2 regions of the Achromobacter veterisilvae genome follow, and region 2 is predicted to be linked to the other one. Evidence: predicted binding sites of a transcription regulator. Region 2 holds the regulator's gene; the other holds the start of a gene.

Region 1 (4,377 bases), 2.2 Mb from region 2:
GCGCTTCCTGCAGTTCCAGCGCATGGAACGGATCGTCGGTGTGGCCCACCGGCAACTGGCTGGAATTGGTGTAGTAAGGCTGCGATTCGCTGCCGGCCTGCAGGATGCCGGGATAGCGCTTCCTGTCTTCGCGGGCGAAGCGGTAGGTGGTGCCTTCGGCGGGGGTGGCTTCGAGGTTGTACAGGTGGCCCGTCTGTTCCTGGAACTCGGTCATGCGCTCGCGCACGCGGTCCAGCAGCCGCAGCGCCATCGCGTGGCCGGCCGCGGTGGTGAGGTCTTCGGCGTCGTCCGTGAAGTTGCGGATCATTTCGTTGATGCCGTTCACGCCCAGGGTGCTGAAGTGATTGCGCAGCGTGCCCAGGTAGCGGCGGGTGTAGGGATAGAGTCCCTGGTCGATGTAGCGCTGCACCACCTTGCGCTTGGTCTCCAGCACGTCGCGGCCCAGTTCCAGCAGGTGGTCCAGGCGCGCCATCAGCCGGGCTTCGTCGCCCCGGCAGGTGTAGCCCAGGCGCGCGCAGTTCACGGTCACCACGCCCACCGACCCGGTCTGCTCGGCCGATCCGAACAGGCCGTTGCCGCGCTTGAGCAATTCGCGCAGGTCCAGTTGCAGGCGGCAGCACATGGAACGCACCATGTGCGGCTCCAGGTCCGAATTCAGGAAGTTCTGGAAGTATGGCAGTCCGTAGCGCGCCGTCATCTCGAACAGGCGTTCGGTATTGGGATGGTCCCAGTCGAAGTCGGGCGTGATGTTGTAGGTGGGAATGGGGAAGGTGAACACGCGGCCCTTCGCGTCGCCGGCCATCATGACTTCGATGTAGGCGCGGTTGATCATGTCCATTTCGGCTTGCAGGTCGCCGTAGGCGAACGGCATTTCCTCGCCGCCCACGTAGGGGATCTGTTCGCGCAGGTCGGCCGGGCAGGTCCAGTCGAAGGTCAGGTTGGTGAAAGGCGTCTGCGTGCCCCAGCGGCTGGGCACGTTCAGGTTGTAGATGAGTTCCTGCATCGCCTGCTTCACGTCGCCGTACGTCATGGCGTCGCGGCGGATGAAGGGCGCCATGTAGGTATCGAAGGAACTGAAGGCCTGCGCGCCGGCCCATTCGTTCTGCAGCGTGCCCAGGAAGTTGACGATCTGGCCGATGGCGGCCGACATGTGCCGCGGCGGCGTGGCCTCGACCTTGCCGGGGATGCCGTTGAACCCCTCGGTCAGCAATTGGCGCAGCGACCAGCCCGCGCAATAGCCGCTGAGCATGTCCAGGTCGTGGATGTGGATGTCGCCTTCGCGGTGGGCCTGCCCGGCCTCGGGCGCGAAGACGTTGGACAGCCAGTAGTTGGCGGTGACCTTGCCGGCCACGTTCAGGATCAGGCCGCCCAGGCTGTAGCCCTGGTTGGCGTTGGCGTTGACGCGCCAGTCGCGCTGCTCCAGGTATTCCTCCATGGCGCTTTCCACGTCCACCAGCGTGTGGCGCAGCGAGCGCAGGCGGGCGTGCTGTTCGCGGTAGACGATGTAGGCGCGCGCGGTGCGCCAGTGGCCCGCCTGGACCAGGGCTTCCTCGACGCGGTTCTGGATGGTTTCCACGCCGGGGCACGGGTTGTCGGCCAGGGCGGCGATGACGGCGTCGGTCAGCGCCTGCGCGCCAGCCAGGTCCAGTTCCCCGGTGCTCTGGCCCGCCGCCGCGATGGCCTGGACGATCTTGTCGCGGTCGAATGCCACGACCCGCCCGTCGCGCTTGAGAATGTGCTGGATATGCATGACTGACACCATATGTAGTAGGGTATGAAAACTCTACCACCACATATGGTGAGCGCGGCGCATCGCGAGCGCGGGATATCGGCCTGGCTTGATGCGCGTCAAACGCGCAATCGGGCCCTTGTTAACACGACCTAGAACCCGATGCCGACCCCGGCCAGCGATATCGCCACGGCCAGCGCCGCGGTGCGCGCCGCCGGGCGGGGCGCCCAGGACAGCATCCCGACCCACAGCAGGGCGCCCGCCGACAGCCAGCCCAGCCAGGCCACCATGCCCACCGTATTGCCCCACAGGCCGACGCAGGGCAGCAGGGCCAGCGCCAGCAGGAGCACGCCGGCTCCGCGCAACGCCCGGGTGTGGCCGGCGGACGGGTCGCGTCCCCAGACCTGGTCGTAGTGGCGCGGCATGGCCAGGCTCAGGCAGGCCATGCCGGAATAAGTCAGCAGCAAGGCCATGGAAACGGCGTACAGATCGTTGGTGTTCATGCCGCAGCCTCTTCGTTCGCGCGGGATTTGCGCCGCGAGGGCGCCGATGCGGGCCGCTTCCACACATGGAGGGCCGCCCAGCCCGATAGTACGCCGAAAGCCAGGGCGCCCAGTTCGACGCCGGCGCTTTCCCAGTCGCCGCGCGCGATCTGCGCGTAGGGATGGTCGCCCAGGGTGGCGAAGGACAGCAGCGGCAGCAGCAGGCACAGCGCCGACAACAGGCCCAGTTGCGCGATCCAGGCGCGGCGGGGACTGCACAGCCAGGCATGGACCAGGGTCAGCGCCCAGATCAGGAAGAAGCCGCGCAGTTCCCACGCCGCGCGGTTTTCCAGGGCGGCGGGCAGCAGGCGGTTGGCCCAGAAATAGCCGATGCAGGCGATGGCCAGCCCGGCCAGCGCGGCCACGTTCAGCCCTTCGATCAGGCGGTAGACCCGCGCCGTGGCGCCGCCGAATTCGTCGCCGTGCCTGGCGCGGCGCTTGACCATGAACAGCACCGCCCCGGTGCCCATCATGGCGGCGCCGGCCAGGCCGCAGACGAAATACAGCCACTTGATGGCCAGGCCGCCGAATTTCGCCATGTGCAGGTCGCTCATCACCTGGCGCGCCAGCGAGGGCGCGCCGCCCAGCACGCCGCCCGGCGGCCGCAGGCGCAGCAGTTCGCCGCTTGCGGAAAACTCCGCCATGCCGGTGGTGGCGCTGATGCTGCGGAAGGTGTCCGCGTCTTCGTTCCAGCCATATACGCCGATGCGCATGGAGCTGTCTTCCGGGTTGCGGATCACGATGGCGCGCGCCGTCTGCCCGATCAATCGTTCGCCATGCGCCACGATGGGTTCCAGGGCCGGCACCGCCTGCGCGATGCCGCTGCGCACGAGGGTTTCCTCGCCCTCCATTTCGGCCAGGTACCGCCGGGCGGCGTCCGGCCCCGCGCCGTAGTTCGCGGCGATGGGGGCGGGCATGAGCGCGGCGCTGGAGATCACGATGCCGGTGTAGGCGATCATGAACTGGAACGGCAGGGTCAGCACCGCCACCGCATTGTGCGCGTCCAGCCACGAACGCTGCCCCTTCCGGGCGCGGAAGGTGAAAAAGTCCTTGAAGATGCGCTTGTGCGTCACCACGCCGGAAATCAGCGCGACCAGCATCGCCATGCTGGCGAAGGCGACGATCCACAGGCCCAGGTTCGCGTCGTGCAGGGTGTAGTGGAAGTCGACGAAATGCGAGCCGCCCAGGGTGGCGCGGCCCGCGGCCTCATGGTGGTCGTCCAGTTCGGCGCCGGTGTCGGGATCCAGGTCGGCGTCGGCATACATGCCGTTCTTGTCGAACCAGTAGGCCGTCAGCCCGTTGTCGTGGAAGCGGTCGACGGGCCAGATTTCCCACATGCCGGCGCCGCCGTGGTTGCGCGTCATGTAGTCCACGGCCAGTTCGAAGCGCCGCGCCCGGTCCACCGGGACGCTTTCCTTCTGCGCCGCCAGGGCTTCCGCTTCCTGGTGCTCGGGCGTCATCCAGTGGGTGATGGGTTCGGAGAAAACGGCCAGCGAGCCCGTCAGGAAGACAGCGAACAGCAGCCAGGAGAACCATAGGCCGGCCCACGTGTGGAGCCAGGCCATGGACAGGCGGAAACCGGGTTTCAGGACGAGCCTCTTTATTGTGATGCCGCCGCGAGCCGGACGGTCTGATTTTATTGAGAATGGTTCCAATTCTAAGCGAAATGGGGCCAGGGTCGCCAGGGCGAGGGGGGCCGGCGGGCACGGGGTTTGCTGGGCACGCGTCTCAACCGCAAGGCCGCCGACGCGCCGCCGCGGCATCGAGATACGACCCGACACAGGAGCGCCCAATGAAACGCAAAGCCGGAAATGCCTCGCAGATAGAGGAATTGCTGTACCAGGCCCTGGAGACCGAGATAGGAGGATTGAATATTTACGAGACCGCCGTGTCCTGCGCGGTCAACGAAGACCTGAAGAAGGAATGGCTGGAGTACCTGGAAGAAACCCGCACGCACCGCCGCGTGCTGCTGACCGTGTTCGAGCAACTGGGGCTGGACCCCGAGCGCCAGCCGCCGGGCCGGGAGGTGGTGCGCCATATCGGCGAGGCGCTGGTCAAGGCCATGAAGATGGCGATCAGCGCGGGAGACGCGAACGCCGCCCAGTT
Region 2 (4,377 bases):
ACGCAGTCGTTTGCCCTCATCTGCCACGATCCCGACGTGCCCTCCAGTCCCGACGACGTCAACCAGGAAGGCCGCGAAGTGCCGGCCGATCTGCCGCGCGTGGACTTTTTCCATTGGGTGCTGGTGGACCTGGCCGCCGACATGCGCGAGATCGAGGAAGGCGCCTTCTCCAACGGCATCACGCCGCGCGGCAAGGGCGGCCCCCTGGCGCCTATGGACGCCCGCCAGGGCATCAACTCCTATTCCTCGTGGTTCGCGAACGACCACGACATGAGCGGGGACTATTTCGGCTACGACGGCCCGTGCCCGCCCTGGAACGACTCGCTGGTGCACAGGTACGTGTTCACGCTGTACGCCCTGGACGTGCACAGCCTGAACCTGCAAGGTTCCTTCACCGGCGAAGACGCGTTGCGGGCCTTGCAGAAGCATGTGCTGGCCAAGGCGTCCCTGACGGGCACCTATACGCTCAACCCGAAGCTCGCGCCCAAGCAGATCGGCGCCACGTCCGCCTGACGCGGCCGCGCCGCCAATCGGGGGTCGCCATGCGGCCCCTTTTTCTTTGCATGAAAGTTCCTCAAGTCGGGTTGAGAGGGGTTTCCGGGCGCGGGACGATGGCGTGGTTTTCGCGCCCGTCGAGGCGATTTTGCCGGGATTGAAGGCATTTTGGCGGCAATCGATCGGGCCCGACGCGGTAAACTATCCGGCATTCTCCGGGTTTACCCACCCGGCGCCGTTTTCTCCTTTCTTACCGTCTCAGGAACCCCCCGTCATGTTTGACCGCAACCTCACCCTGTCCAAGGCTGACCCGGACGTTTGGGCCGCCATCCAGAAGGAAGACGTTCGCCAAGAGCAGCACATCGAGCTGATCGCTTCGGAGAACTATGCCAGCCCGGCCGTCATGGAAGCCCAGGGCACGCAGCTCACGAACAAGTACGCCGAAGGCTATCCGGGCAAGCGCTACTACGGTGGTTGCGAGTACGTGGACGTGGTCGAGCAACTGGCCATCGACCGCCTGAAGCAGATCTTCGGCGCCGAGGCCGCCAACGTGCAGCCCAACTCGGGCTCGCAGGCCAACCAGGGCGTGTACATGGCCGTCCTGAAGCCGGGCGACACCGTGCTGGGCATGAGCCTGGCCGAAGGCGGCCACCTGACGCACGGCGCGTCGGTCAACGCGTCGGGCAAGCTGTACAACTTCATCTCGTACGGCCTGGACGAAAACGAGGTCCTGAACTACGCGCAGGTCGAGCAACTGGCCCGCGAACACAAGCCCAAGCTGATCGTGGCGGGCGCCTCCGCCTACGCCCTGCACATCGATTTCGAGCGCATGGCCCGCATCGCCCGTGAAAACGGCGCGCTGTTCATGGTCGACATCGCCCACTACGCGGGCCTGGTCGCCGGCGGCGCCTATCCCAACCCGGTGCCCCACGCCGACTTCGTCACCTCGACGACGCACAAGTCGCTGCGCGGCCCGCGCGGCGGCGTCATCATGATGAAGGCCGAGCACGAAAAAATCGTCAACTCGGCCATCTTCCCCGGCATCCAGGGCGGTCCGCTGATGCACGTCATCGCCGGCAAGGCGGTTGCCTTCAAGGAAGCGCTGGAGCCCGAATTCAAGGACTACGCGCAGCAAGTGGTCAAGAACGCCAAGGTGCTGGCCGACACGCTGGTCAAGCGCGGCCTGCGCATCGTCTCGGGCCGCACCGAAAGCCACGTCATGCTGGTGGACCTGCGTTCCAAGGGCATCACGGGCAAGGAAGCGGAAGCCGTGCTGGGCCAGGCCCACATCACGGTCAACAAGAACGCCATCCCGAACGACCCGGAAAAGCCCTTCGTGACCAGCGGCATCCGCCTGGGCACGCCGGCCATGACCACCCGCGGCTTCAAGGAAGCGGAAGCCGAACTGACCGCCAACCTGATCGCCGACGTGCTGGACAACCCGCGCGACGAAGCGAACATCGCCGCCGTGCGCGCCCGCGTCAATGAACTGACCTCGCGCCTGCCGGTCTACGGCAAGAAGTAAGCCCACGACCCGCCCGCGGGCCCCGCGCCCGCGTTCGGGTCCCACGCAAAGGGACGGCCCCGCAAGGCGCCGTCCCTTTGCTTTTCGGGCCCCGGGGGGCCGGGATTAGCCCGTATTGGCGCTGGCAGCCCGGCGCATCGTTACAATATGCTTAACTATTGCCACCAGTGTCTTTAGGGATCACACATGCGGTGTCCATTTTGCGGCCATGCCGAAACGCAGGTCGTCGACAGCCGGGTCTCGGAAGAGGGCGACGCCATCCGCCGCCGCCGCCGCTGCCTGTCCTGTGACAAGCGATTCACCACCTACGAGCGGGTGGAGCTTGCCATGCCTTCCGTCGTGAAGCGCAACGGCAGCCGCAGCGACTACGATCCCGGCAAGCTGCGCGCGAGCCTGAGCCTGGCGCTGCGCAAGCGGCCCGTCAGCACCGAAGACGTGGACGCGGCGGTCGCCCGCATCGAAGAGCAACTGCTGGCCAGCGGGCTGCGGGAAGTGCCGACCGAGCACATCGGCGAACTCGTCATGAACGAACTGCGCAAGCTCGACAAGGTGGCGTACGTGCGTTTCGCGTCGGTCTACAAGAGCTTCGAGGACATCGGCGAATTCGTCGAGGCCATCCGCGAGATGCAGGGCCCGCTGCTGCCCGGGAAGCTGCGCAAGGAAAACTAGCCCGCGCCGCGTGGGCGCCGTCAGCGCGGGGCGGCCGCGCGCGCCACGCTGGGCGTGAGCGGCTGGAACTTGCGCCAGACGCGCCGCATGTGCTGCGCCGACCCGAAACCCGACTTCTCCGCCACGCGCTCCAGGTCCAGCCGGGTCTCGCGCAGCAAGTCGCGCGCCAGCGCGACGCGTATCTGATAGAGATAGTCCATCGGCGTGCATCCCGCGTGCTCGCGGAACAGCCGGGTCAGGTGGCGGGCGCTGGTATGCGCATGGTCCGCCAGCGATTGCGCCGACCAGGGCGCGGCCGGATCGCGGATGACCGCATCCTGCACCCGGTGCACGCCCGGATGCAGGTGGCTGCGGTGGTCCAGCCAGGGCGACAGCGTGGAATCCGTGCCGGCGCGCCGTTGGTAGACCACCATGTCGCGCGCCACCTCGCTGGCCACGCGCGGCCCGCAATGGCGCGACACCATGTGCAGCGCCAGGTCGATGCCCGCCGTGATCCCCGCGCTGCTGACCAGCTTGCCGTCCTCGACGAAGATGCGGTTGTCGTGCAGGCGCGCGCTGGGGTCGATGCTGGCCAACTGTTCCAGGCAGGTGTGGTGCGTCGTGCATTCGCGCTGCCGGGTCAGGCCGGCGGCCGCGGCGAACAGCGCGCCCGCGCAGACGGTCATCAGCGTGAAGCCGTCCGCCGGGTGCCGGACGGCCAGCCAGTCGATGATGGCCCGGGCGCCGGGGTCTTCCAGGCGAGTCGGCTTGCCCACGATGCCCGAGATGATGACCAGGGCTTCCGGCGGCACCGCCGCCGGCAGCGCCTTGACGTGCGCCAGGTGCAGCCCGGGAATGCCGCTTTCGACTTCTCGGGACGGGCCGCAGAAATGCTGTTCGAACGTCCCGGGACACAGCTTGTTGGCCACCCGGAAGGCCTCCGCCGGGCCGGCCACGTCCAGCAGGACGATGCCCTGCGACAGCACGAAATACACCGGAACCATGGGGGCTTCCGCGGCCGGCTAGGCCGTCAGCGCATCGGCGGCGCGCGCGATGCGGGCGAAGCGCCCCTGCAGGACCAGTTCGGTGCGGTCGCGGATCTCGGCCGGCGTGTAGTGCTTGCCGGACGGGCTTTGCATGGCGAACGTCAGGGTGGCGTCGGTGGGGAACACCACCTTGAAGCCGGCGTCGCTGGCATGGCGCGACGTGGTCTCGCAGCACTGTTCGGTGCGGATGCCGCAGACGATGACGCCTTCGATACCGTGTTCGCGCAGCCAATCCTGCAGGCTGGCGCCGCCGGCGTCCTTGGCGTAGAGCGACGAATGCACGGTCTTGTGGAACACGGCCGCGGGGGCGACGCGCAGTTCCTTCAGCGTCCGGACGTGGCCCGAGGCCAGCGAGAAGGGGTTGGCGGGGTCGCTGGAGGTGCTGGTGTGGAACACCTGGAGCACCGGAATGTCCTGGGCGGCGGCCGCATCGATCAGCGATTGGATCTGCTGCACGAAGGCCGGATACTCGGTTTCATCCCAAAACGGACGGTGCCGGAAAGATTCTTGTACGTCGATGACGATCAGCGCTTGTTTCATGGGACCGGGCTCCTGGCACGGGAATAAGAAGGGTGTAGTTCTATTTTTACTGCAATCCCGGGCGTTCGCGAGCATCGCGGAAGACGCCTATCGGCCCGAAACGGACATTTGGTGACAGTGCCG

What was found. The regulator NrdR, encoded in region 2, represses ribonucleotide reductase genes. The targets are predictions, from matches to a motif close to CACNANATNTNGTG.
Region 1: a site for NrdR is predicted at 1,757-1,770, ahead of WHX56_RS18625 (ribonucleoside triphosphate reductase). Genes of this name have one in related genera too.

The regions. Positions count from the first base shown of each region.
Region 1 covers NZ_CP148753.1:3,997,664-4,002,040, forward strand. Annotated here, with positions in the region: gene WHX56_RS18625 (ribonucleoside triphosphate reductase) at 1-1,750, opposite strand, end outside; gene WHX56_RS18630 (DUF3325 domain-containing protein) at 1,882-2,232, opposite strand; gene WHX56_RS18635 (PepSY-associated TM helix domain-containing protein) at 2,229-3,836, opposite strand; gene WHX56_RS18640 (hypothetical protein) at 4,064-4,377, shown strand, end outside.
Region 2 covers NZ_CP148753.1:1,775,520-1,779,896, forward strand. Annotated here, with positions in the region: gene WHX56_RS08220 (YbhB/YbcL family Raf kinase inhibitor-like protein) at 1-513, shown strand, start outside; gene glyA (serine hydroxymethyltransferase) at 770-2,020, shown strand; gene nrdR (transcriptional regulator NrdR) at 2,207-2,689, shown strand; gene WHX56_RS08235 (GlxA family transcriptional regulator) at 2,710-3,672, opposite strand; gene WHX56_RS08240 (cysteine hydrolase family protein) at 3,691-4,254, opposite strand.